Regions from separate parts of the Pseudomonas sp. Irchel s3b6 genome, predicted to be linked through region 2. Evidence: predicted binding sites of a transcription regulator. Region 2 holds the regulator's gene; the other holds the start of a gene.
The links. Region 2 encodes sigma-54, which starts transcription at its own class of promoters, with help from an activator protein. Its sites were predicted from a motif close to ANTGGCATNNANNTTGCTNT; they were not measured.
Positions count from the first base shown of each region.

Region 1: a site for sigma-54 is predicted at 6,752-6,771, ahead of glnA (glutamate--ammonia ligase). Genes of this name have one in related genera too.

Region 1 is NZ_FYDM01000004.1:134,391-146,574, reverse strand. It holds gene CKW07_RS09115 (glycogen/starch/alpha-glucan phosphorylase) at 1-2,283, opposite strand, end outside; gene CKW07_RS09110 (YkgJ family cysteine cluster protein) at 2,500-2,934, shown strand; gene typA (translational GTPase TypA) at 3,123-4,943, opposite strand; gene thiI (tRNA uracil 4-sulfurtransferase ThiI) at 5,083-6,537, opposite strand; gene glnA (glutamate--ammonia ligase) at 6,869-8,275, shown strand; gene CKW07_RS09085 (DUF4124 domain-containing protein) at 8,478-8,984, shown strand; gene glnL (nitrogen regulation protein NR(II)) at 9,300-10,385, shown strand; gene ntrC (nitrogen regulation protein NR(I)) at 10,382-11,818, shown strand.
Region 2 is NZ_FYDM01000005.1:163,849-176,032, reverse strand. It holds gene pmbA (metalloprotease PmbA) at 1-97, shown strand, start outside; gene CKW07_RS11445 (FagA protein) at 254-649, shown strand; gene CKW07_RS11440 (aspartate ammonia-lyase) at 642-2,018, shown strand; gene CKW07_RS11435 (hypothetical protein) at 2,046-2,483, shown strand; gene CKW07_RS11430 (superoxide dismutase) at 2,485-3,096, shown strand; gene CKW07_RS11425 (ZIP family metal transporter) at 3,128-4,021, shown strand; gene CKW07_RS11420 (HPr family phosphocarrier protein) at 4,065-4,337, opposite strand; gene rapZ (RNase adapter RapZ) at 4,353-5,210, opposite strand; gene ptsN (PTS IIA-like nitrogen regulatory protein PtsN) at 5,213-5,677, opposite strand; gene hpf (ribosome hibernation-promoting factor, HPF/YfiA family) at 5,690-5,998, opposite strand; gene CKW07_RS11400 (RNA polymerase factor sigma-54) at 6,105-7,598, opposite strand; gene lptB (LPS export ABC transporter ATP-binding protein) at 7,780-8,505, opposite strand; gene lptA (lipopolysaccharide transport periplasmic protein LptA) at 8,506-9,054, opposite strand; gene lptC (LPS export ABC transporter periplasmic protein LptC) at 9,041-9,613, opposite strand; gene CKW07_RS11380 (HAD family hydrolase) at 9,621-10,145, opposite strand; gene CKW07_RS11375 (KpsF/GutQ family sugar-phosphate isomerase) at 10,145-11,119, opposite strand; gene CKW07_RS11370 (ATP-binding cassette domain-containing protein) at 11,397-12,184, shown strand, end outside.

The DNA.
Region 1 (12,184 bases), on a different contig from region 2:
GCAGACCAGGAAGCGGTCGTATTCGATCAACGAATCGATCAGCCCGGTGTACCGCATCGGATCATCCGGCGAGAACACCCCGCCCCGAATCGCTTGCAGGACATCGCCAAGCCGGTGGGAAGCGGCGATGTCCGGTGCGGCATGAAACTCGTGGTTCTGTTTACGCGCCTCGACCTGCTGGGCGCTCAGGCCGAAGATGAACATGTGCTCGGCACCGATGCGCTCGCACATTTCCACGTTGGCGCCGTCCAGGGTACCGATGGTCAACGCACCGTTGAGGCCGAATTTCATGTTGCTGGTGCCGGAGGCCTCGAAGCCCGCGGTAGAAATCTGCTCCGACAGGTCGGCCGCCGGAATGATGCTCTCCGCCAGGCTGACGTTATAGTTGGGCAGGAACACCACTTTCAGCAGGCCGCGCACCGTCGGGTCGTTGTTCACGGTACGGGCGATATCGTTGGTCAGCTTGATGATCATCTTGGCCTGGTGATAACTGGCCGCTGCCTTACCAGCGAAGATCTTCACCCGCGGCACCCAGTCCACTTCCGGCTCGGCACGTATCGCCTGGTACAACGCCACGGTATGCAACAGGTTGAGCAACTGGCGTTTGTATTCATGAATCCGTTTGACCTGCACGTCGAACATCGCCACCGGGTTGACCGCGACCCCCAGGCGTTCATGGATCAGATAGGCCAGGGCCTTTTTGTTGTGCAGCCGCTGCTCGGCGAACTGCTTGCGGAACGCGGCTTTTTCGGCAAACGCCTCCAGGCCAGCCAAGAGCTGCTCCGGATCATCCAACAGCTCAGGGCCCAATGCATCGACCATCATCGAGGTCAGTTCGGGGTTGGCCTGATAGAGCCAGCGGCGAAAGGTAACGCCATTGGTCTTGTTGTTGATGCGTGCCGGGTACAGCTTGTGCAACTCGGAAAACACGGTTTCGCGCATCAGCTGGGTGTGCAGACCCGACACGCCGTTGACACTGTGGGAGCCCAGAAAGGCGAGATTGCCCATGCGCACCCGCCGGCCGTTGTCTTCTTCGATCAACGACACCGCGCGCAGCACGTCGAAATCGTGGATGCCCTTGGCCCGCAGCGAGTCGATGTGCTGGGCGTTGATCAGGTAAATGATCTGCATGTGCCGGGGCAGCATCCGCTCCATCAACCCCACCGGCCAAGTCTCCAGGGCCTCGGGGAGCAACGTGTGGTTGGTGTAGGACAAGGTGTCGACGGTAATCTGCCAGGCCGCCTCCCACGCCACGTCATACACATCGACCAGTTGGCGCATCAGTTCGGCCACGGCAATCGAGGGGTGGGTGTCGTTGAGCTGGATCGCCGCATGATCCGCCAGGGTCAGCACCGAGGTGTGCATGTTGCGATGGCGGCGCAGCAGGTCCTGCAGGGACGCGGCGACGAAGAAGTATTCCTGGCGCAGGCGCAGTTCCTGCCCCGCTTCGGTGCTGTCGGCCGGGTAAAGCACCCGGGAGATGCTTTCGGCGCGAGCCACTTCAGCCACGGCCCCTAGATGGTCGCCGGCATTGAAGCGCTCCAGGTGCAACTCTTCCATGGCCCGCGCCCGCCACAGCCGCAAGGTGTTGACGCTCGCCCCGCGCCAGCCGACCACCGGCGTGTCATACGCCACCGCCCGCACGGTCTCCGCAGGCGACCAGATCTGCTTGCTCTTGCCGTTGGCATCGACAACGGTGGCGACGCCGCCACCAAAACCGATCGGGTAGATCACCTCTGGCCGCTCGAACTCCCAGGGGTTGCCGAAATCCAGCCAATGCTCGGTCTGCTCCTGCTGCCAGCCGTCGACAATCGCCTGGCGAAACAATCCGTGCTCGTAGCGAATACCGTAGCCGTGGCCGGCGATACCGAGGGTCGACATGCTTTCCATGAAACACGCCGCCAGGCGACCGAGACCTCCATTGCCCAGTGCCGCGTCCGGCTCCAGCAGCCGAATGCGCTCCAGGTCCACGCCCAGCTCGGTCAGGGCTTCGCGGGCAACGTCGAGCAAACCGAGATTGCTCAGGCTGTCGTAGAGCAGGCGGCCGATAAGGAACTCCAGCGAGAGGTAGTACACCCGCTTCTGGCCCTTGCGGTAGATCTGGCGCGTGTGATCCATCCAGTGCTCGACCATGTGATCACGCGCCGCCAGGGCGATAGCTTCGAACCAGTCATGGTCGAAGGCGTGATCCGGGTCCTTGCCCACTGCATAAGTGAGTTTGGTCAGGACGGCTTCGCGGAATGCGGCCACCTCAGCTTCGCGAACAAGTGGTTCTTGAGTCATCGATAGGACCTCGGGCGAGCATGAAATTGACTGAGCCTAGACGGTCTGACAAACGGCGCAGGCGCTGGTTCGGGTGTTTTACGCAATGACCTGAATTGAGCGGTTCAGGGGCAAAAGGATGCAGGGGTCGTGCCGGAACCTTGAAAAAGTTGTTCAAAAAACCACCAATCCCGTATGATCCCGCGCCCGGATACAACGCTACCCCTTGGAAACCTGATGAAGCCTCAACTGATCGCCGCCGCGGAACTCGACCGTCTCGAGACCTGGCAGAAATACTCCAGCCATATGTGCGGCGGCTGCGTGTCCAGCTGCTGCACGCTGCCGGTCGAGGTCAAGATCAAGGATCTGATCCGCATCGGCATCGTTGATGAATTCGAACGCGGCGATCCGCCGAAGAACATCGCCAAGCGCCTGCAAAAGGAAGGGATCGTCGAGCGTTACAACCAGAAGTCGGAAATCTTCACGCTCCAGCGCATGAGCAACAACGATTGCCTGTACCTGGATCGTAAGAGCCGTTTCTGCACTATTTATGACAAGCGCCCGGATACTTGCCGCAACCACCCGAAAATCGGCCCGCGGCCGGGGTATTGCGCATACAAGCCTAAAGAAGTGGTGCGCGAGAGCAGCCGCCGCACGATCGAAAAATTCTGATCTGATCGTTCCCACGCTCCGCGTGGGAACGCAGCCGGGGACGCTCTGCGTCCCAAGAGCCGAACGCGGAGCGTCCGTTGAGGCATTCCCACGCAGAGCGTGGGAACGATCCATCAAGCAAACCCCAGACAAACAAAAACGCCCCCGGCCTTTCGACCGGGGGCGTTTTTGTTAAGCCAGGCTAAATCTTATGCCTTGGCTTTCTTGGCAGCGCGGGTACGCTCGCTTTCGTCCAGGATCTTCTTGCGAAGACGGATGGACTTAGGCGTCACTTCACACAGCTCGTCGTCCTGGATGAATTCCAGAGCCTGTTCCAGGGTGAAGCGAACAGGTGGAACCAGAGCGATGGTTTCGTCTTTACCCGAAGCACGCATGTTGTCGAGCTTCTTGCCCTTGGTAGGGTTCACGCCCAGGTCGTTGTCACGGCTGTTCAGACCAACGATCTGACCGTTGTAGATTTCCTGACCGTGTTCAACGAACAGCTTGCCACGTGCCTGGAGGGTTTCCAGGGAGTAGGTCAGCGCCTTGCCGGTTTCAACCGAAACCAGAACGCCGTTCTGACGGCCGGACATGTCGCCGGACTTCATCACGTCGTAACGGTCGAAGATCGAGGTCAGGATGCCAGCACCGTTGGTCAGGGTCAGGAACTGGTTACGGAAACCGATCAGACCACGAGCAGGGATGTTGTATTCCAGACGTACACGGCCCTTGCCATCCGGCACCATGTTGGTCAGGTCGCCCTTACGCAGGCCCATCTCTTCCATCACCTTGCCCTGGGATTCTTCCGGCAGGTCGATGGTGACGTTTTCGAACGGTTCGTGCTTCACGCCATCAACCAGACGGATGATCACTTCCGGACGGCCTACAGCCATTTCGAAGCCTTCGCGACGCATGGTTTCGATCAGTACCGAAAGGTGCAGTTCGCCACGGCCGGAAACCTTGAACTTGTCAGCCGAGTCGCCTTCTTCAACGCGCAGTGCAACGTTGTACAGCAGCTCTTTGTCCAGACGTTCCTTGATGTTACGGGAAGTCACGAACTTGCCTTCTTTACCGCAGAAAGGCGAGTCGTTTACCTGGAAGGTCATGGAAACGGTTGGCTCGTCGACGGTCAGCGGCTTCATCGCTTCGACCATGTCCGGGTGGCACAGGGTGTCGGAGATGAACAGCGAGTCCATACCGCTGATGCACACGATGTCGCCTGCAGCTGCTTCTTCAACGTCGATACGGTGCAGACCGTGGTGACCCATCAGCTTCAGGATACGGCCGTTACGCTTCTTGCCGTCGGCGCCGATGGCGACAACTGGAGTGTTCGGCTTGACGCGACCACGAGCGATACGGCCAACGCCGATAACACCCAGGAAGCTGTTGTAGTCCAGTGCCGAGATTTGCATCTGGAACGGGCCGTCACGGTCAACTTTTGGAGCCGGAACGTGGTCAACAATCGCCTGGTACAGCGGGGTCATGTCTTCAGCCATCTCGTTGTGGTCCAGACCGGCAATACCGTTCAGGGCCGAAGCGTAGACGACTTGGAAGTCCAGTTGTTCTTCGGTGGCACCCAGGTTGTCGAACAGATCGAAGATCTGATCCAGAACCCAGTCCGGACGCGCGCCTGGACGGTCAACCTTGTTGATGCACACGATTGGACGCAGGCCGGCTTCGAAAGCCTTCTTGGTCACGAAACGGGTTTGCGGCATAGGGCCGTCTTGAGCGTCAACCAGCAGCAGAACGGAGTCAACCATCGACATTACGCGTTCAACTTCGCCGCCGAAGTCGGCGTGGCCCGGGGTGTCCACGATGTTGATGTGGTAGCCGTTCCAGTTGATGGCGGTGTTTTTCGCCAGAATGGTAATACCGCGCTCTTTCTCCTGGTCGTTGGAGTCCATCACGCGCTCGTCGTTGAGCTCGTTGCGCTCCAGGGTGCCGGATTGACGCAAGAGTTTGTCTACCAGGGTGGTTTTACCATGGTCAACGTGAGCAATGATGGCGATGTTGCGTAGATTTTCGATCACTTGTGTATCTCGATCAGAGGATTCGGTGTGCTGACAAGTCTTGGCAGCGATTTACAGTAGAGTCAGGCCTTGCCGTTACAGCTTGACGGCAGAGTCGGGGGGCCGGTGACGCAGGCCACAGGCATACAGCCCCGGGCTCTTAGCTCGGTCGATAAACGCGCACATTGGCATGCCCCTCACTGAGCAAATGGTGAGCATGCAGGCGACTCATCACGCCTTTGTCGCAATACAGCAGGTACTGGCGAGTAGGGTCCAGTTCCTTGAAACGAGCGTTCAGTGCATAAAACGGCATCGTTTGTACCTCGACGCCAGCCAACTCCAGCGGGTCGTCTTCAGCGGCATCCGGGTGACGGATGTCGATGACGATCTGACCGGCCAGCGCTTCGCTGACTTCTTCAATCTGCAAGTCCTGGCCCAACTCGTCGATCACCCGATCGATCGGCACCAGTTTGGCGTTCTCGAGCGCACGCTCGAGCACGGCCATATCGAATTCTGTCTCTTCATGCTCCACGCGCGGACGCTTGGCGTGGGTCTTGGGGTTCACCGAGATGACCCCGCAGTACTCCGGCATGTGCTTGGCGAAGTCGGCGGTGCCGATTTCGTTGGCCAGGTCGATGATGTCCTGCTTGTGACTGGCGATCAGCGGGCGCAATACCAGCTTGTCGGTCACGCAGTCGATCACCGACAGGTTCGGCAGCGTCTGGCTGGAAACCTGGGAAATCGCCTCACCAGTGACCAGCGCCTCGATATCCAGTCGATCCGCGATTCGGGACGCAGCGCGTAACATCATACGCTTCAATACTACGCCCATATGACTGTTATCGACTTTGCCGAGAATTTCTCCCAGCACTTCCTCGAACGGCACACTGACAAATAACACGCGCTGGGAGCTGCCGTACTTCTTCCAGATGAAGTGCGCGACTTCCATCACGCCCAACTCGTGGGCACGCCCACCGAGGTTGAAGAAGCAGAAGTGCGCCATCAGCCCGCGACGCATGATCTGGTAGGCCGCGACAGTGGAATCGAAACCGCCGGACATCAGTACCAGGGTCTGTTCCAGCGCGCCCAACGGATAACCGCCGATGCCGTTGTGCTGGTTGTGAATCACGAACAACCGTTTGTCGCGAATTTCGATGCGGACTTCGATTTGCGGCTCTTTCAGGGAAATCCCGGCTGCGCCGCACTGACGACGCAGCTGGCTGCCGACGTATTTCTCGACGTCCATCGAGCTGAATTCGTGCTTGCCGGCACGCTTGCAGCGCACCGAAAAAATCTTCCCGGCCAGCGCCTCGCCGAAGTGCAGCTTGCACTTGGCGACGACGTCGTCGAAGTCGCCCAGCGGGTACTCGTCGACCTGCAGGAAATGCGCGATACCCGGCATGCAGCTCAGGCGCTCGGTCATGTCCTTCAAGGCTTTGGGGTCGGTGACGTGCGTTTCCAGCTCGAGATTGTCCCACACGCCGTTCACCACCACGGCCGGGTCCAGATCGCGGAGCACGGCACGGATGTTCTTGGCCAACTGACGGATGAAACGCATCCGTACCGGGCGGCTTTTGATGGTGATCTCGGGGAAGACTTTTACGATTAGTTTCATGAAAACAGCGCGCGCACGGCCAGCCGAAAAAGGGGGGCGCGGATTATAGCGGAAATTGCTCAAGGTTTAACCAGTTAATATGCAGAAGGTTTTCGATGCACCAAAACGGGTCATTTGCAGCGGATGGCGCTACATTAGAGGGCGCTATTTTTCGTATTTCAGGGCTTTGCGCCTTTATAAGCGTGATATTGGGGCAAAAAACCCAAGTCGGGGCACTGGCATGCAATTTGCTCCCTTGTGAGGCAGGTTGCCTTGGCAGAGTATTCGCGCCGGCATCACCCACATTCCAAGGGCTATCCATTACTAAGCCCGAAGCCACCCGGAGGACACTATGTCGAAGTCGGTTCAACTCATCAAAGATCATGACGTCAAATGGATTGATCTGCGCTTCACGGACACCAAAGGCACTCAGCACCACGTGACCATGCCGGCTCGCGACGCGCTGGATGATGCTTTCTTCGAAGAAGGCAAAATGTTCGACGGTTCCTCCATCGCCGGCTGGAAAGGCATCGAAGCCTCCGACATGATCCTGATGCCGGACGACACCACTGCCGTCCTCGACCCGTTCACCGAAGAGCCGACCCTGATCCTGGTCTGCGACGTGATCGAGCCTTCGACCATGCAAGGCTACGACCGCGACCCACGTGCGATCGCCAAGCGCGCCGAGGAATACCTGAAGTCGACCGGTATCGGCGACACCGTATTTGTTGGTCCAGAGCCAGAATTCTTCATCTTCGACGAAGTGAAGTTCAAGTCCGACATCTCCGGCTCGATGTTCAAGATCTTCTCCGAACAAGGTTCGTGGATGTCCGACCAGGACGTGGAAGGCGGCAACAAAGGCCACCGTCCAGGCGTCAAAGGCGGCTACTTCCCTGTTCCGCCGTTCGACCACGACCACGAAATCCGTACCTCCATGTGCAACGCCATGGAAGAGATGGGCCTGGTCATCGAAGTTCACCACCACGAAGTGGCGACTGCCGGCCAGAACGAAATCGGTGTGAAGTTCAACACCCTGGTTGCCAAGGCTGACGAAGTTCAGACCCTGAAGTACTGCGTACACAACGTTGCCGATGCCTACGGCCGCACCGCGACCTTCATGCCTAAACCACTGTACGGCGACAACGGTTCGGGCATGCACGTTCACCTGTCCATCGCCAAAGATGGCAAGAACACCTTCGCAGGCGAAGGCTATGCCGGGCTGTCCGACACCGCCCTGTACTTCATCGGCGGCATCATCAAGCACGGTAAGGCCCTGAACGGCTTCACCAACCCGTCGACCAACTCCTACAAGCGTCTGGTCCCAGGCTTTGAAGCTCCGGTCATGCTGGCCTACTCGGCTCGCAACCGCTCCGCTTCGATCCGTATTCCTTACGTGTCCAGCCCTCGCGCTCGCCGTATCGAAGCCCGCTTCCCGGATCCAGCAGCCAACCCATACCTGGGCTTCGCTGCACTGCTGATGGCTGGCCTGGACGGCATCCAGAACAAGATCCACCCTGGCGACGCTGCTGACAAAAACCTGTATGACCTGCCGCCTGAAGAGGCCAAAGAGATCCCACAAGTTTGCGGCAGCCTGAAAGAAGCCCTGGAAGAGCTGGACAAAGGTCGTGCGTTCCTGACCAAAGGCGGCGTTTTCAGCGACGACTTCATCGACGCTTACATCGCCCTGAAAAGCGAAGAAGAAATCAAGGTTCGTACCTTCGTACACCCACTGGAATACGAGCTGTACTACAGCTGCTGATCCAGTAGCGCCTGCGCAAGCAGCGCGCCCCTAAAGAGGCCTCCTTCGGGAGGCCTTTTTTGTGAGCTCAATCCAGGCACCTTGATAGAGCGGCTGTCGTTTCGAGAAACGCCAGGAAACCATGCGCAACCCTTTCGCGACTTGGGCCAGCCACCCGGCCTGCCTTATGCTACGAGCCAACACCTGCGCATTGGTTGACCTTATGTCTCGCGGTTCTCTGTGGATGTTGCTGCTGATCACCCTGCCCGCCACTGCACAGATCCATGTGTACACCGACGCTCACGGCAACACCGCCTACAGCAGTCGGCCACCCGATGGCGTGGAGAGCCAGGTGATTGAACCTGCGCCAATGAACACCCTTTCGTTCCCGACATCACCCACCACCGTGCAAGCAGCCCCGCGCACCGAGAACACCCGCGCGTACTCGACACTGGAGCTGACCGGCCTGCCCACGCACGAAGCCCTTCGCGCCAACAACGGCACCTTCACCGTTGGTGTGCGGATTGAACCGCACCTGCAGGAAGCCCATCGGTTGCGCCTGCTGCTGGACGGCCAGCCCTATGGTCAACCGAGCAACGTGCCGCGCCTGCAACTGGTCAACATCGACCGTGGCGAGCACAGCCTCGCCGTTCAGGTACTGGCGGGAGACACCCCGGTGCAACAGAGCCCCGCGATCACCTTCAGCCTGCAGCGGGCGCGCAAACCCTGAAGCGCTGACAGGCGGCGATCCGTGGCCGCCTTGAAGAAAAAAACGAAATCTTCTTTCTTCTGACGTCATTCAGGTTTACGCACTATATTGGTGCGATTGGTTGCACCCTTGTCACATGACAACCCATTTTGGTTCGAAAATACCCGACAAAGCTGGCATAGCGCCACGTAATAGAACTTAAAACGCCCGTTTCAGGGGGTTATTGCTTCTTTTCGGAGCCTTGGTTTGGTTTTTGCATTTTCCTCGCATCAGCGATTTATTCGCGCGCGTAATCCGGGACCGGCCCCGGGTTGCCTTGCTCCAAAAGAGGTCCTAATGACCATCAGCGACGCACTGCACCGCTTGCTACTCGACAACCTGACCACCGCGACCATTCTGCTCAATGCCGAACTGCGGCTTGAGTACATGAACCCGGCCGCGGAAATGCTCCTGGCCATCAGCGGCCAGCGCAGCCACGGCCAGTTCATCAGTGAGCTGTTTACCGAGTCGACCGAAGCCCTGAACTCCTTACGCCAGGCCGTCGAGCAGGCGCACCCGTTCACCAAGCGTGAAGCGATGCTCACCGCCCTGACCGGCCAGACCCTGACCGTCGACTACGCCGTGACACCGATCCTGAGCAATGGCACCACCCTGCTGTTGCTGGAAGTACACCCACGCGACCGCTTGCTGCGCATCACCAAGGAGGAAGCGCAGCTGTCCAAGCAGGAGACCAGCAAAATGCTGGTGCGCGGCCTCGCTCACGAGATCAAGAACCCACTGGGCGGGATTCGCGGCGCGGCCCAGCTGCTGGCTCGCGAGCTGCCGGAAGAAAGCCTCAAGGACTACACCAACGTCATCATCGAGGAAGCCGACCGCCTGCGGAACCTGGTGGATCGCATGCTCGGCTCAAACAAGCTGCCGTCGCTGGCCATGTGCAACATTCACGAAGTACTGGAGCGCGTGTGCAATCTGGTCGAGGCCGAAAGCCAGGGCTGCATCACATTGGTGCGCGACTATGACCCGAGCATCCCGGACGTGCTGATCGACCGCGAACAAATGATCCAGGCGGTACTGAACATCGTGCGCAACGCGATGCAGGCCATCAGCAGCCAGAACGAGCTGCGCCTGGGACGAATCACCCTGCGCTCGCGCGCCATGCGCCAGTTCACCATCGGCCACGTCCGCCATCGCCTGGTGACCAAGATCGAGATCATCGACAACGGCCCGGGCATTGCCGCCGACCTGCAGGAAACCATCTTCTTCCCCATGGTCAGCGGTCGCCCGGACGGTACCGGGCTGGGCCTGGCCATTACCCAGAACATCATCAGCCAGCACCAGGGCCTGATCGAATGTGACAGCCATCCAGGCCACACCACGTTCTCGATCTTTCTGCCACTGGAACAAGGAGCCACATCGACATGAGCCGTAGTGAAACCGTGTGGATCGTCGATGACGACCGTTCTATCCGTTGGGTTCTGGAAAAAGCCTTGCAACAGGAAGGCATGACCACGCAAAGCTTTGACAGCGCCGACGGCGTCATGAGCCGCCTGGCACGCCAGCAACCGGACGTGATCATCTCTGACATCCGCATGCCCGGTGCCAGTGGCCTGGACCTGCTGGCCCGGATCCGCGAACAACATCCACGGCTGCCCGTGATCATCATGACCGCCCACTCCGACCTGGACAGCGCTGTCGCGTCCTATCAGGGCGGCGCATTCGAGTACCTGCCCAAGCCGTTCGATGTCGACGAAGCGGTATCGCTGGTCAAGCGCGCCAATCAGCATGCCCAGGAACAGCAAGGGCTGGAAGTCGCCCCGACCCTGACCCGCACGCCGGAAATCATTGGCGAAGCGCCCGCCATGCAGGAAGTGTTTCGCGCCATCGGACGCTTGAGCCACTCCAACATTACCGTGCTGATCAATGGCGAATCCGGTACTGGTAAAGAGCTGGTGGCCCACGCCCTGCACCGCCACAGCCCACGGGCGGCCTCACCGTTCATCGCCTTGAACATGGCAGCGATCCCCAAGGACCTGATGGAGTCCGAGCTGTTCGGCCACGAGAAAGGCGCATTCACCGGTGCCGCCAACCTGCGACGCGGGCGCTTTGAACAGGCCGATGGCGGCACCCTGTTCCTCGATGAAATCGGTGACATGCCGGCCGACACCCAGACCCGCTTGCTGCGGGTGCTGGCGGACGGTGAGTTTTACCGGGTCGGCGGCCATGTGCCGGTCAAGGTCGACGTGCGCATCATCGCGGCGACTCACCAGAACCTGGAGACCCTGGTGCATGCCGGGAAATTTCGTGAGGACTTGTTTCACCGCCTGAACGTGATCCGCATTCACATTCCGCGCCTGTCGGATCGTCGTGAAGACATCCCGACCCTGGCCAAGCACTTCCTGTCCCGCGCCGCGCAAGAACTGGCGGTGGAGCCGAAGCTGCTGAAAAGCGAAACCGAGGAATACCTGAAGAACCTGCCATGGCCGGGTAACGTGCGCCAACTGGAGAACACCTGCCGCTGGATCACGGTGATGGCTTCGGGTCGCGAAGTGCACATCGGCGACCTGCCGCCAGAACTGCTGAGCCTGCCGCAGGATTCGGCGCCGGTGACCAACTGGGAGCAAGCGCTGCGCCAGTGGGCTGACCAGGCACTGGCACGCGGTCAGTCGAACCTGCTCGACAGCGCAGTCCCCAGCTTCGAACGGATCATGATCGAAACCGCCCTCAAGCACACCGCAGGCCGCCGTCGCGACGCCGCCGTGCTACTGGGCTGGGGTCGCAACACCCTGACCCGCAAGATCAAGGAACTGGGGATGAAGGTCGACGGCGGGGATGATGACGAGGGCGACGAAGGCTGAATGACACGCCCTACTGTAGGAGCAGCCGGTCGACGCTCGAGTGCTCGCGAAAAACGTCAAGACAGCGCGGTCATCCAGACGACATGCGCCATCGTTGACGACCATCGTCGGAGCGCCGCCCGGAGCAAGCTCGCTCCTACAGTTGATGCACCGCTTCAATGCACTGCGTTCCAGCAGTGCGCACAGTCCCCAAACCGAAAACGACCCGACACCTTAAAAACATCAGTCCCTGAAAACACCAAAGCCCCGTATTCCGGGGCTTTGCGCTTTTAGCTGAGATTTTTTGGCACAACTAGAGAGTTCTGGCACGCCCCCTGCAATAGTCCAGTCACTACCCGGTTTCGGGGACCTTGGTACAGGCAGGCC
Region 2 (12,184 bases):
CAAGCAAATCCTGGCGGTGGGTAATGACCTGGAACTGCGCAGCAACATTCGCACCGGTTCGGTGTTGATCGAGCGGATGACAGTGGCGGGCAGTTAACTCCTTACCGTTACACACAAGGGCGCGTTACCCATTGGGTAATGCGCCTTTTTTATGGGCGCTAGGCGGGTCCGCTGTGGGAGCTTGCATGGGCGCTCTTGTGTTGGGTTTTATTATCATATAATAATGAATCTCATTATCGAATGAGCCCGGATCATGAGTTCCGCCTTGCACGAGCAGCCCTACCTCGAAAGCTGGCGCTGGATGAGCCGCCAGATCCGTTGCGCACTGGATGCTGACGAACCACGCCTGATCGAACACTACCTGGCCGAAGGCCGCTATCTGGGCTGTTGCACAGCGACATCGCCCTGGACCATTGCTGAAACCTCATTTCGCTTGCTGCTCGACACGGCGGCCGACACGGCGCTGCCCTGGCACTGGCGCAACCTGTGCCTGGACCAGGCCTGGCGCCCATTGCGTGATCTGGAGCGCCTCTCGTTGTGCAACTGCCGGCTCAAACGCTGGCAGCGCTACACCTGGCAACTGGCGACCTGCGAGTTGCAGCCCTCGATTTCTCTGACTGAACTGGTGCAAGGATTTCCTGATGAGTAACACTCGTATCGAACGTGACAGCATGGGCGAACTGCAAGTCCCGGCAGACGCCTTGTATGGTGCCCAGACCCAGCGCGCCGTGAATAACTTTCCCGTCAGTGGGCAGCGGATGCCGGCCCAGTTCATTCGTGCCCTGATCCTCGCCAAGGCCGCCGCCGCCAAAGCCAACGTCGAGCTCAAGCAGCTGAGCGAAGCTCAGGGCAAGGCTATTGTCGATGCCGCCCAAGGCCTGCTCGAAGGCGACTACATGCCACACTTCCCGGTGGATATCTTCCAGACCGGCTCCGGCACCAGCTCCAACATGAATGCCAACGAGGTGATTGCCACCCTGGCCAGCCGACTGCTCGGCGAACCGGTCAATCCGAACGATCATGTCAATTGCGGCCAGAGCAGCAACGACATCATCCCGACCACCATTCACGTCAGCGCGGCGCTTTCGCTTCACGAGCAATTACTGCCTGCACTGGTGCATCTGGTCCAGGTGATCGAGCGCAAGGCTGAACAGGTTCACCCCTTCATCAAGACTGGCCGTACGCATTTGATGGACGCCATGCCGGTGCGCATGAGTCAGGTGCTCAACGGTTGGGCACAACAACTCAAGGCCAACATCGGCCATTTGCAGAGTCTGATGCCCGCCCTGCAATCCCTGGCTCAGGGTGGCACGGCAGTCGGTACCGGGATCAACGCTCACCCGCAGTTTGCAGCGCTGTTCAGTCAGCAGTTGAGCGCGCTGACCCAGGTGCAGTTCACGCCGGGCAAGGATCTGTTCGCGCTGATCGGCTCCCAGGACACGGCGGTTGCGGTTTCGGGCCAACTCAAGACCACGGCCGTGTCACTGATGAAAATCGCCAATGACCTGCGCTGGATGAACTCTGGCCCCTTGGCAGGCCTGGGTGAAATCGAACTTGAAGGCTTGCAGCCGGGATCGTCGATCATGCCGGGCAAGGTCAATCCGGTGATTCCGGAGGCGACGGCGATGGTCGCCGCCCAAGTGATCGGCAATGACACGGTCATCACGGTGGCGGGCCAGTCGGGAAACTTCGAGCTGAACGTCATGCTGCCGATCATTGCCCAGAACCTGTTGAGCAGCATTGAACTGCTGGCCAATTCCAGTCGCCTGCTCGCTGACAAGGCCATTGCCAGTTTCAAGGTCAACGAGGCAAAGCTCAAGGAAGCGCTGTCACGCAATCCGATCCTGGTCACGGCGCTCAATCCGATCATTGGCTATCAGAAGGCCGCGGAAATTGCCAAGACCGCCTACCAGCAAGGTCGCCCGGTGATCGATGTGGCGCTAGAGCACACCGATCTCACGCTCCGCCAACTGGAAGAGTTGCTCAATCCCGAGAAGCTCACCGCAGGCGGCGTGTAATCACCGCTATCGCTTTGGAGATTCACCATGGAGCATTGGAAACGCACGATCGAAAGGGCCAACCGCTGCTTCATGCTGGGCGAGTTGGTGGATGCCCGCGAGCACTATCTGCAGGCACTGGCGCTGGCCCAGGTGTTGTACGAGCGGTGGCCGGATGCCGACGAAGCGGTCGCTGCCTGCGTGATTTCCCATCACAACCTCGCCGACCTGCATTTACGTCTGAACCAGCCGGAGGAGAGCGCCGAATACTTGTGCGCCATCCATCAACGGCTGTTACAGACCATGCAGGACTCGCGCCTGGTGCCCGCCCTGCGCGAAGCTGCGCTACGCCAAAGCAGCAAGACCTACGTCGAGTTGCTCAATTTCATTAGCGAGCACGGCGAATACCCGCGCACCCACCGTTTGCTGCATATCGATACCGCAGCGCAGCCAACCAGGGCACGCGCTCATCATGGAGTTCATTGAAATGGCTTTTACCTTGCCGGCCCTGCCATACGCCTACGATGCACTGGAACCGCATATCGATGCGCAAACCATGGAAATCCATTACTCCAAGCACCATCAGACCTACATCAACAACCTCAATGCAGCCGTTGAAGGCACTGAATTTGCCGAGTGGCCGGTGGAGCGCCTGGTGGCCGGCGTTGCACAGTTGCCGGAAAACCTTCGGGCTGCCGTGATCAATCAAGGCGGCGGGCACGCTAACCATTCTCTGTTCTGGGCGGTCATGGTACCCAATGGCGGCGGCAAGCCAGAAGGCGAACTGGCCAAGGCCATCGACAAGCAACTGGGTGGTTTCGACAGCTTCAAGGACGCGTTCACCAAGGCAGCGTTGACGCGGTTCGGTAGCGGTTGGGCGTGGTTGAGTGTCACCCCGCACAAGACCCTGGTGGTGGAAAGCAGTGGTAACCAGGACAGTCCGTTGATGAGCGGTAATACGCCGATCCTCGGCCTGGACGTCTGGGAGCACGCCTATTACTTGTGTTATCAGAACCGTCGCCCTGAATACATCAATGCGTTCTATAACGTGATCCATTGGCCGGAGGTTGCCCGGCGCTACCAGGCAGCGCTGGTTTGAGTCCTCACAATAAAAAGAAATAAGGCCGACTATGGGCACTGAAATACTGGCGATCAGCAGTGGGCGAATGTTTCGTTATGCAGTGGGGGCGCTCTTGTTGTTGGCGGGCTCTACCTTGCTGGTTGCCCACGGCCTGGCGTGGCTGAGTCTTGAGCCAAAGTTGATGCGGGCGCTGCAAGGCGGGGCTATCTGTGCGCTGGGTACGGCCTTGGGTGCGGTGCCGGTACTGGTCATCCGCCGGATGCCGGTGGCGCTCAGTGATACTTTGCTGGGTTTTGGCGCCGGGGTCATGCTGGCCGCCACGGCGTTTTCGCTGATCGTGCCCGGTATCGCGGCGGCTGAAAGCCTGGGGCTGACACCCTGGGCGTCCAGCGGCTTGATTTGTCTCGGCATCATGCTGGGGGCGTTCGGACTGTTTGTGGTGGATCGCAAGGTGTCCGGTGCAACACCGCAGATGCTGGTCGGTACCCTGGAGCACCCGGTCGTCCCTCCGCGTATCTGGCTGTTCGTGTTTGCAATCATTGCTCATAACATCCCTGAAGGCATGGCGGTGGGTGTCTCGGCCGGTGGCGGTATGCCGGATGCCGACAGCCTCACCATGGGCATCGCGCTGCAGGACGTGCCGGAAGGGCTGGTGATTGCCTTGGTGTTGGCCGGGGCCGGGATGTCACGGGCCAGGTCATTTCTGATCGGCGCCGTATCAGGCCTGGTCGAGCCGGTTTTTGCGTTGCTGTGTGCCTGGTTGGTGAGCTTGGCCGAGGTCATCTTGCCGCTGGGCCTGGCGCTGGCGGCCGGCGCAATGCTGTTGGTGGTGACTCACGAAGTCATCCCTGAATCGCGTCGTAATGGTCACGACAAACTGGCCAGCCTTGGGTTGCTGGTAGGGTTCTGCCTGATGATGGTGATGGATACGGCGTTGGGTTGAGGTGTGGCGAGGGAGCAAGCTTGTTCGTCAAAAAGGCGTGCGCTTACTCGCCTTCGTCGAAGAAGTTGTTGATCAATGCCACCAGCGCGTCCAGTGCTTCCTGCTCTTGCTCACCTTCGGTTTTCAGATGGATTCTGGTGCCTTTGCCAGCCGCCAGCATCATCATCGCCATGATGCTTTTACCGTCGACCATGCTTTCGGGGCTGCGACCGGCCCTGATCTGGCAGGGATACTGACCTGCAACACCCACGAATTTAGCGGAAGCGCGGGCATGCAGACCCAGTTTGTTGATGATTTCAATTTCCAGAGCAGGCATCGCGGTGTGAATCCTTTAGCTAAGGTCGCGGTGGCGAACCTGGACGTTCTTCAAGGTTTTTTGCAGGAGTTGACCCAGGCGCTCGGTCAGGTAGACGGAGCGGTGATGCCCACCGGTACAGCCAATGCCAATAGTGACGTAGGCGCGATTACTTGCCGCAAAGCGGGGTAGCCATTTGAGCAGGTAGCTGGAAATGTCCTGGAACATTTCCTCAACATCCGGCTGGGCAGCCAGGTATTCGGCGACCGGCTGATCCAGCCCGGATTGTTCGCGCAGTTCTGGTTTCCAGTAAGGGTTGGGCAGGCAGCGCACATCGAATACCAGGTCGGCATCGACCGGCATGCCACGCTTGAACCCGAAAGACTCCACCAGGAAGGCGGTGCCTGGCTCGGGCTGGTTCAGCAGGCGCAGCTTGATGGTGTCACGAAGCTGGTAGAGGTTCAGGTTGGTCGTATTGACCTTGAGGTCCGCCAGATCGGCTATCGGCCCCAGCAGGGTGGTCTCATCCTGAATGGCTTCGGCCAGCGAGCGATTGGCGCTGCTCAGCGGATGGCGACGGCGGGTTTCCGAGAAGCGCTTGAGCAGGGTCTCTTCGTCGGCGTCCAGATACAGTACGTCGCATTTTATGTGCCGGGCGCGGACTTCTTCCAACAGCTCGGGGAAGCGCGTCAAGTGGCTGGGCAAGTTACGCGCGTCGATGGACACCGCCACCAGTGGCTGGGTCAATTCGTTGTGGATCAGGGCACGTTCGGCCAGTTCCGGCAGCAGGCCGGCTGGCAGGTTGTCAATGCAGTAATAGCCGTTGTCCTCCAGTACATCGAGGGCTGTGCTTTTACCGGAGCCGGAGCGGCCGCTGACGATGATCAGGCGCATGGTTAGTGACCGTTCTGCTCGTCCAGGACAACCTGATACAAGGCTTCGCTGCTGGTGGCGCTGCGCAAACGGTCGCGGACTTCCTTGCGGTCGAGCATGCTGGCGATCTGGCGTAGCAGTTCCAGGTGCGCATCGGTAGCTGCCTGGGGGACCAGCAGGACAAACAGCAGGTCGACCGGTGCGCCGTCGATAGCGTCGAAATCAATAGGCGCGTCCAGGTGCATCAAGGCGCTGATGGGCGACTCGCAACCTTTGAGACGGCAGTGGGGAATAGCGATGCCGTTGCCAAAACCGGTCGAGCCGAGTTTTTCACGGGCAATCAGGCTCTCGAAGACATCCTGCATCTCCAGCTCCGGGACTTCCCGGGCGATCAGGTTGGCAATCTGTTCAAGGGCGCGTTTTTTACTGCCGCCCGGCACGTTCACCAGGGAACGGCCGGGGGTCAGGATGCTTTCAAGTCGGATCATGGGTTTGGGGTGTTAACGACCGGTCGCGCCCTGAAGGAGGCTCTGGGTCTTTTCCTTATGCTTTTTGAGTTGGCGATCCAGCTTGTCGGTCAGCAGGTCGATGGCGGCATACATGTCCGTGTGCTCGGCATTGGCAACCACTTCTCCGCCGGGAATATGCAGCGTGGCTTCGATTTTCTGCAACAGCTTCTCGACATTCATCGTGACCTGCACGTTGGTGATCTTGTCGAAATGCCGCTCCAATCGGTCGAGTTTTTCGCCGATGTAGGTGCGCAGAGGTTCGGTCACTTCCAGTTGGTGTCCACTGATGTTGACTTGCATACAGCTTCTCCTTCGTTGCCAGTGCATAAGGCGGCAGGCTGAGTTGCCTGCCACTAGGATGTTTCCGAAAAATCGAATACACCCTGGAACGCGGTGGCGTGGCCCGTTACATCAATCGCTTGCGTTCGCTCGAAGGCGCGATCCCGAGGGACTCGCGGTACTTGGCGACGGTGCGGCGGGCTACCTGAATGCCTTGTGCCTCCAGTAAACCAGCGATCTTGCTGTCACTCAACGGCTTTTTCTGATTTTCCGCGGCAACCAGTTTTTTGATGATCGCGCGAATCGCTGTGGACGAGCATTCACCGCCTTCGGAGGTGCTGACGTGACTGGAGAAAAAGTATTTCAGTTCATAAATACCGCGTGGGGTATGCATGAATTTTTGCGTGGTCACCCGTGAAATGGTCGACTCGTGCATGCCGACGGCTTCCGCGATGTCGTGCAGGACCAGCGGCTTCATCGCCTCGTCGCCATACTCGAGAAAACCGCGCTGGTGCTCGACGATCTGGGTGGCAACTTTCATCAGGGTTTCGTTGCGGCTTTGCAGGCTCTTGATGAACCAGCGGGCCTCCTGCAACTGGTTGCGCATGAAGGTGTTGTCGGCGCTGGTGTCGGCACGGCGGACGAAGCCGGCGTACTGTGGGTTGACGCGCAGGCGCGGCACCGATTCCTGGTTGAGCTCCACCAGCCAGCGTTCGTTGTCCTTGCGTACGATGACGTCGGGCACCACGTACTCGGCTTCGCTGGACTCGATTTGCGAGCCCGGGCGCGGATTGAGGCTCTGTACCAGTTCGATGACCTGGCGCAGTTCGTCTTCCTTGAGCTTCATGCGGCGCATCAGCTGGCTGTAGTCGCGGCTGCCGAGCAAGTCGATGTAGTCGGTAACCAGGCGTTTGGCTTCGGCCAGCCAAGGGGTCTTGGCCGGCAACTGGCGCAATTGCAGCAGCAGGCATTCGCCCAGGTTGCGGGCGCCGATGCCGGCAGGCTCGAATTGCTGGATGCGGTGCAGGACGGCTTCGATTTCGTCCAGTTCGATGTCCAGCTCCGGGTCGAAGGCCTCGAGAATCTCTTCGAGGCTTTCGTCCAGGTAGCCCTGATTGTTGATGCAGTCGATCAGCGTGACGGCGATCAGACGATCGGTGTCGGACATCGGTGCCAGGTTCAACTGCCAGAGCAGGTGGCTCTGCAGGCTCTCGCCAGCCGATGTACGGGTGGTGAAGTCCCACTCGTCGTCATCGTTGCTGGGCAGGCTGCTGGCGCTGGTCTGGTAAACGTCTTCCCAGGCGGTGTCGACGGGGAGTTCGTTGGGAATGCGTTCGTTCCATTCACCCTCTTCAAGGTTGTCCACCGTGGGGGCGGTTTCCTGGTAGGAGGGTTCCTGGATCTCGGTGTTGGGTTTCTGCTCGATGTTGTCCGCCATTGGGTCGGCGTTATCGAAGTCGTCGCCGTCTTCCTGACGTTCGAGCATTGGATTGGATTCCAATGCTTCCTGGATTTCCTGTTGCAGGTCCAGGGTCGACAATTGGAGCAGGCGGATGGCCTGTTGCAGCTGCGGTGTCATCGTCAGCTGCTGGCCCATTCTCAAGACTAGCGATGGTTTCATGGCAGGGGCTTAACACCTTATTCGCCGGCGCACATGCGCCATCCACTACAGGGCGCCGAAGCGCCAAACATAAGCAAATTATATGCCTGAAACTGAAGTGTTTGCCTAGAGTGTCGAGACAATAAAAACATTCACGGCCGCATTGACATTACGCCCCGGCAACTCTCAGGCGCCTCAGCGCTTAGAGGCGGAACTCATGGCCCAGATAAACTTCCTTGACCAATTCGTTGGCCAGGATGGTTTCGGCGTCGCCTTCGGCGATCAGTTGGCCGTCGTTGACGATGTAGGCGGTTTCGCAGATGTCCAGGGTTTCGCGGACGTTGTGGTCCGTGATCAGTACACCAATGCCCTTGGCCTTGAGGTGGTGGATGATCTGCTTGATGTCACCTACCGAGATCGGGTCCACGCCGGCGAAGGGTTCGTCGAGCAGGATGAATTTCGGTGCCGTGGCCAGCGCGCGCGCGATTTCCACGCGGCGACGTTCACCGCCGGAAAGGCTCATGCCCAGGTTTTCACGGATATGGTTGATGTGGAATTCCTGAAGCAGGCTTTCCAGCTCTTTGCGGCGACCGGCCTTGTCGAGTTCCTTGCGGGTTTCGAGAATGGCCATGATGTTGTCGGCGACCGACAGTTTGCGGAAGATCGACGCTTCTTGCGGAAGATAGCCGATACCCGCCCGTGCACGACCGTGCATGGGTTGGTGGCTGACGTCCAGATCATCGATCAGCACGCGTCCCTGGTCGGCCTGGACCAGGCCCACGATCATGTAGAAACAGGTGGTCTTGCCAGCGCCGTTCGGGCCTAGCAAGCCGACAATCTGGCCGCTGTCGATGGACAGGCTGACGTCACGCACGACCTGGCGGCTCTTGTAGCTCTTGGCCAGATGCTGGGCTTTCAGAGTTGCCATTTAAGGGGCCTTTTGCTCGTCGGTTTTCTTTTTAGGCTGAATCACCATGTCGATGCGCGGGCGTTGTTCGGTGACCTTGCTACCCGTCGCGCGACCGGCGCTGGCGAGCTTTTTGTTGGTGTCGTAGACGATTTTCTCGCCTTGGGTGATGTTGCCATCCTTATCGACGACTTTGGCGCGATCGATCAGTACTACGCGGTCTTGCGAAGCGTGGTACTGGATAGTCACCCCATAGCCTTGGACAGGCTTGGTGTCGCCAGCCGTTTGCATCTGCTCGAAGTAGGCCAGGTTGCCCACCGAGGTTACGACGTCGATATCGCCAGCCGGTGTGCGAGTGATAGTCACGGTGTTGCCGGTGACCTTCATCGTGCCCTGGGTGATGATCACGTCACCTTTGTAGGTGGCGATGCCGTTCTTGTCGTCCAGCTGTGCGTCGTCGGCCTGAATGCGGATAGGTTGATCTCTATCGTTCGGCAGAGCCCAGGCGCTCACGCTTCCCAGTGCTGCGCCCAGACTGAGCAAAATAGGGAGGGTTTTAACGAGCCTCATACTGTCCTCTTACGTTCGATAGCAGGTGTATCCTGCTTTCTTTCAAATACGCTTTCATGCCGGTCCCCGTCGATACACCGCCAGCACCGTCGATTCTAACGGCTTGCTGGGTCTGCGCATATTGCTGCTGCGGGAATACGGTCATGCGGCTGCTGGTAATGATCATCGCGCGGTCCTTTTCGTCGGTGCGCGCAATGCGTACCGAGTCGATCAGTTCGACTTCGGTGCCGCCAGGGTTGACCTCGCCACGCTCACTCTGGACGTGCCAGGGGAACTCGGTGCCGCGATACAGCTGCAGGTCCGGCTTGGTTACCAGGGTCACATCGCTGGCCTTGACGTGCTCAACCTTGTCGGAGGTCATTTCGTACTGCAACTTGCCGTCGGGCAGGTACTGCACGCTATGGGCGTTGGTTGCATAGAAGTCGATCTCGCTCTCGTTGACCACCGTCACGGGCTTGTCGAGAAAACGTTCTGGACTGATGTTCCAATAGCCGACAGCCGCGAGCAGCGCGGCAATGGCTCCAAAAAACAATATGTTGCGAAACTTTTTGCTCAGCATAAGTGGCTCACAGGTACGCGGCGTTGGCGGCTTCAAGGTTGCCTTGGGCGCGTAGAATCAATTCGCAAAATTCGCGTGCTGCACCTTCGCCTCCGCGGGCAAGGGTAGTGCCGTGGGCGTGCTCACGAACGAAACTTGCAGCGTTGGCGACGGCCATGCCCAGGCCAACACGGCGAATCACCGGCAGGTCCGGCAGGTCGTCACCCAGATAGGCAACTTGCTCATAGCTTAGGCCCAGCTGCGCGAGAAGGCTGTCGAGTACGACCAGTTTGTCCTCGCGGCCTTGAAACAGGTGGGGAATCCCGAGGTTTTTTGCGCGCTTCTCGACGACCGGGGTCTTACGACCACTGATTATGGCCGTTGTTACACCCGTGGCCATCAACATTTTGATGCCCTGGCCGTCGAGGGTATTGAACGACTTGAATTCGCTGCCGTCTTCGAGGAAGTACAGGCGGCCATCGGTCAGGACACCATCGACGTCGAACACGGCCAGTTTGATGTTTTTGCCGCGTTGCAGCAGGTCGTTGTTCATTACATGACTCCCGCGCGCAGCAGGTCGGACAGGTTGAAGGCGCCGACGGGGCGATCCTCCTTGTCCACCACGACCAGTGCGTTGATTCTGTTGTCTTCCATGATTTTCAGGGCTTGGGCGGCCAGCATGTCGGCGCGGGCAGTCTTGCCGTGAGGGGTCATGACGGCGTCGATGGTGGTGTTGTGGATGTCGATGTTGCGATCCAGGGTGCGGCGCAGGTCGCCGTCGGTGAATATCCCGGCCAGTTTTCCGTCATCTTCCAGTACCGCGGTCATGCCCAGGCCCTTGCGGGTCATTTCCATCAATGCGTCTTTGAGCGGGGTGCCGCGCACGACGCAGGGCAACTCGTCCCCGGCGTGCATGACACTTTCCACCTTGAGCAGCAGGCGGCGACCCAGTGCGCCACCGGGGTGCGAAAAAGCGAAGTCTTCCGCCGTAAAGCCGCGGGCTTCCAGCAGGGCAACCGCCAGCGCGTCGCCCATGACCAGGGCGGCAGTCGTCGATGAGGTTGGCGCCAGGTTCAGCGGGCAGGCCTCATGTTCGACGTGGACATTGAGGTTGACCTCGGCGGCCTTGGCCAATGGCGAGTCAGGATTGCCGGTCAGGCTGATCAGCTGTATGCCCAGGCGCTTGATCAGTGGCAGCAGCGTGATGATTTCGTTGGTGGAGCCGGAGTTCGACAGCGCGAGAATGATGTCGTCGCGCGTGATCATGCCCATGTCGCCGTGACTGGCTTCGGCCGGGTGTACGAAGAATGCCGTGGTGCCGGTGCTGGCCAGGGTCGCGGCAATTTTACTGCCGATATGCCCGGATTTACCCATGCCGACCACTACCACGCGACCCTTGCCGGCCAGAATCAACTCGCACGCGCGTACGAAATCAGCGTCGATATGGGGCAGCAAGCCTTTTACGGCTTCGAGCTCGAGGCGGATGGTACGTTGTGCCGATTGAATCAGGTCGCTGGACTGGCTCATGTCTGAATTCGTTTAGCTGAGTGAAAAGGTGGCGATTATAGCGGTAATGGGCCATTCGCTCACGTTAGTTCGTCATGCTTTCTGCGGTCTGTGTCACGGGAACTCTCCGATTAGCGGCTATCAACCTTAATTGAAGCTGAATGCAGCGGTCTTCGTCCTTGGGCGCCAAGGGCGGGCAGTGATATAGTTCGTCGCCAGTTCGGCCTGCCCAGGCAGTATGTGCTCTCGCCAGAGATCGCAGCGTCCGAGTGAGAGGCTTGCATCGCAAGGAGTTTAGATGAGTGCCGATAACGCCTACGCGGTCGAGCTGAAGGGAGTGTCCTTCAAGCGCGGCGCGCGTAGCATTTTCAACAATGTCGATATTCGCATTCCACGCGGCAAGGTTACCGGCATCATGGGACCTTCCGGCTGCGGGAAAACCACGCTGTTGCGCCTGATGGGCGCGCAGTTGCGTCCTTCCGGTGGCGAAGTGTGGGTCAACGGGCAGAATTTGCCCCAGCTGTCGCGCAGCGATCTGTTCGATGCGCGCAAGCACATGGGCGTGCTGTTCCAGAGCGGTGCGCTGTTCACCGACCTTGATGTGTTCGAGAACGTCGCATTCCCGTTGCGTATTCATACCCAACTGCCGGAAGAAATGATCCGCGACATCGTATTGATGAAGCTGGAGGCAGTGGGCTTGCGTGGCGCAATCGAGTTGATGCCCGATGAGCTGTCCGGTGGCATGAAGCGTCGTGTGGCGCTCGCCCGCGCCATTGCCCTGGATCCGCGCATTCTCATGTACGACGAACCGTTTGTCGGCCAGGACCCTATCGCCATGGGCGTACTGGTACGCCTGATCCGTCTGCTCAACGACGCCCTGGGTATTACCAGCATCGTGGTTTCCCATGACCTGGCCGAAACCGCGAGCATTGCCGACTATCTGTATGTCGTCGGTGATGGGCAAGTGCTGGGGCAGGGCACTCCCGCCGAGCTGATGGATTCCGATAATCCGAGAATTCGCCAATTTATGAAAGGTGATCCGGACGGGCCGGTACCGTTCCACTTTCCAGCGACGGATTACCGCGC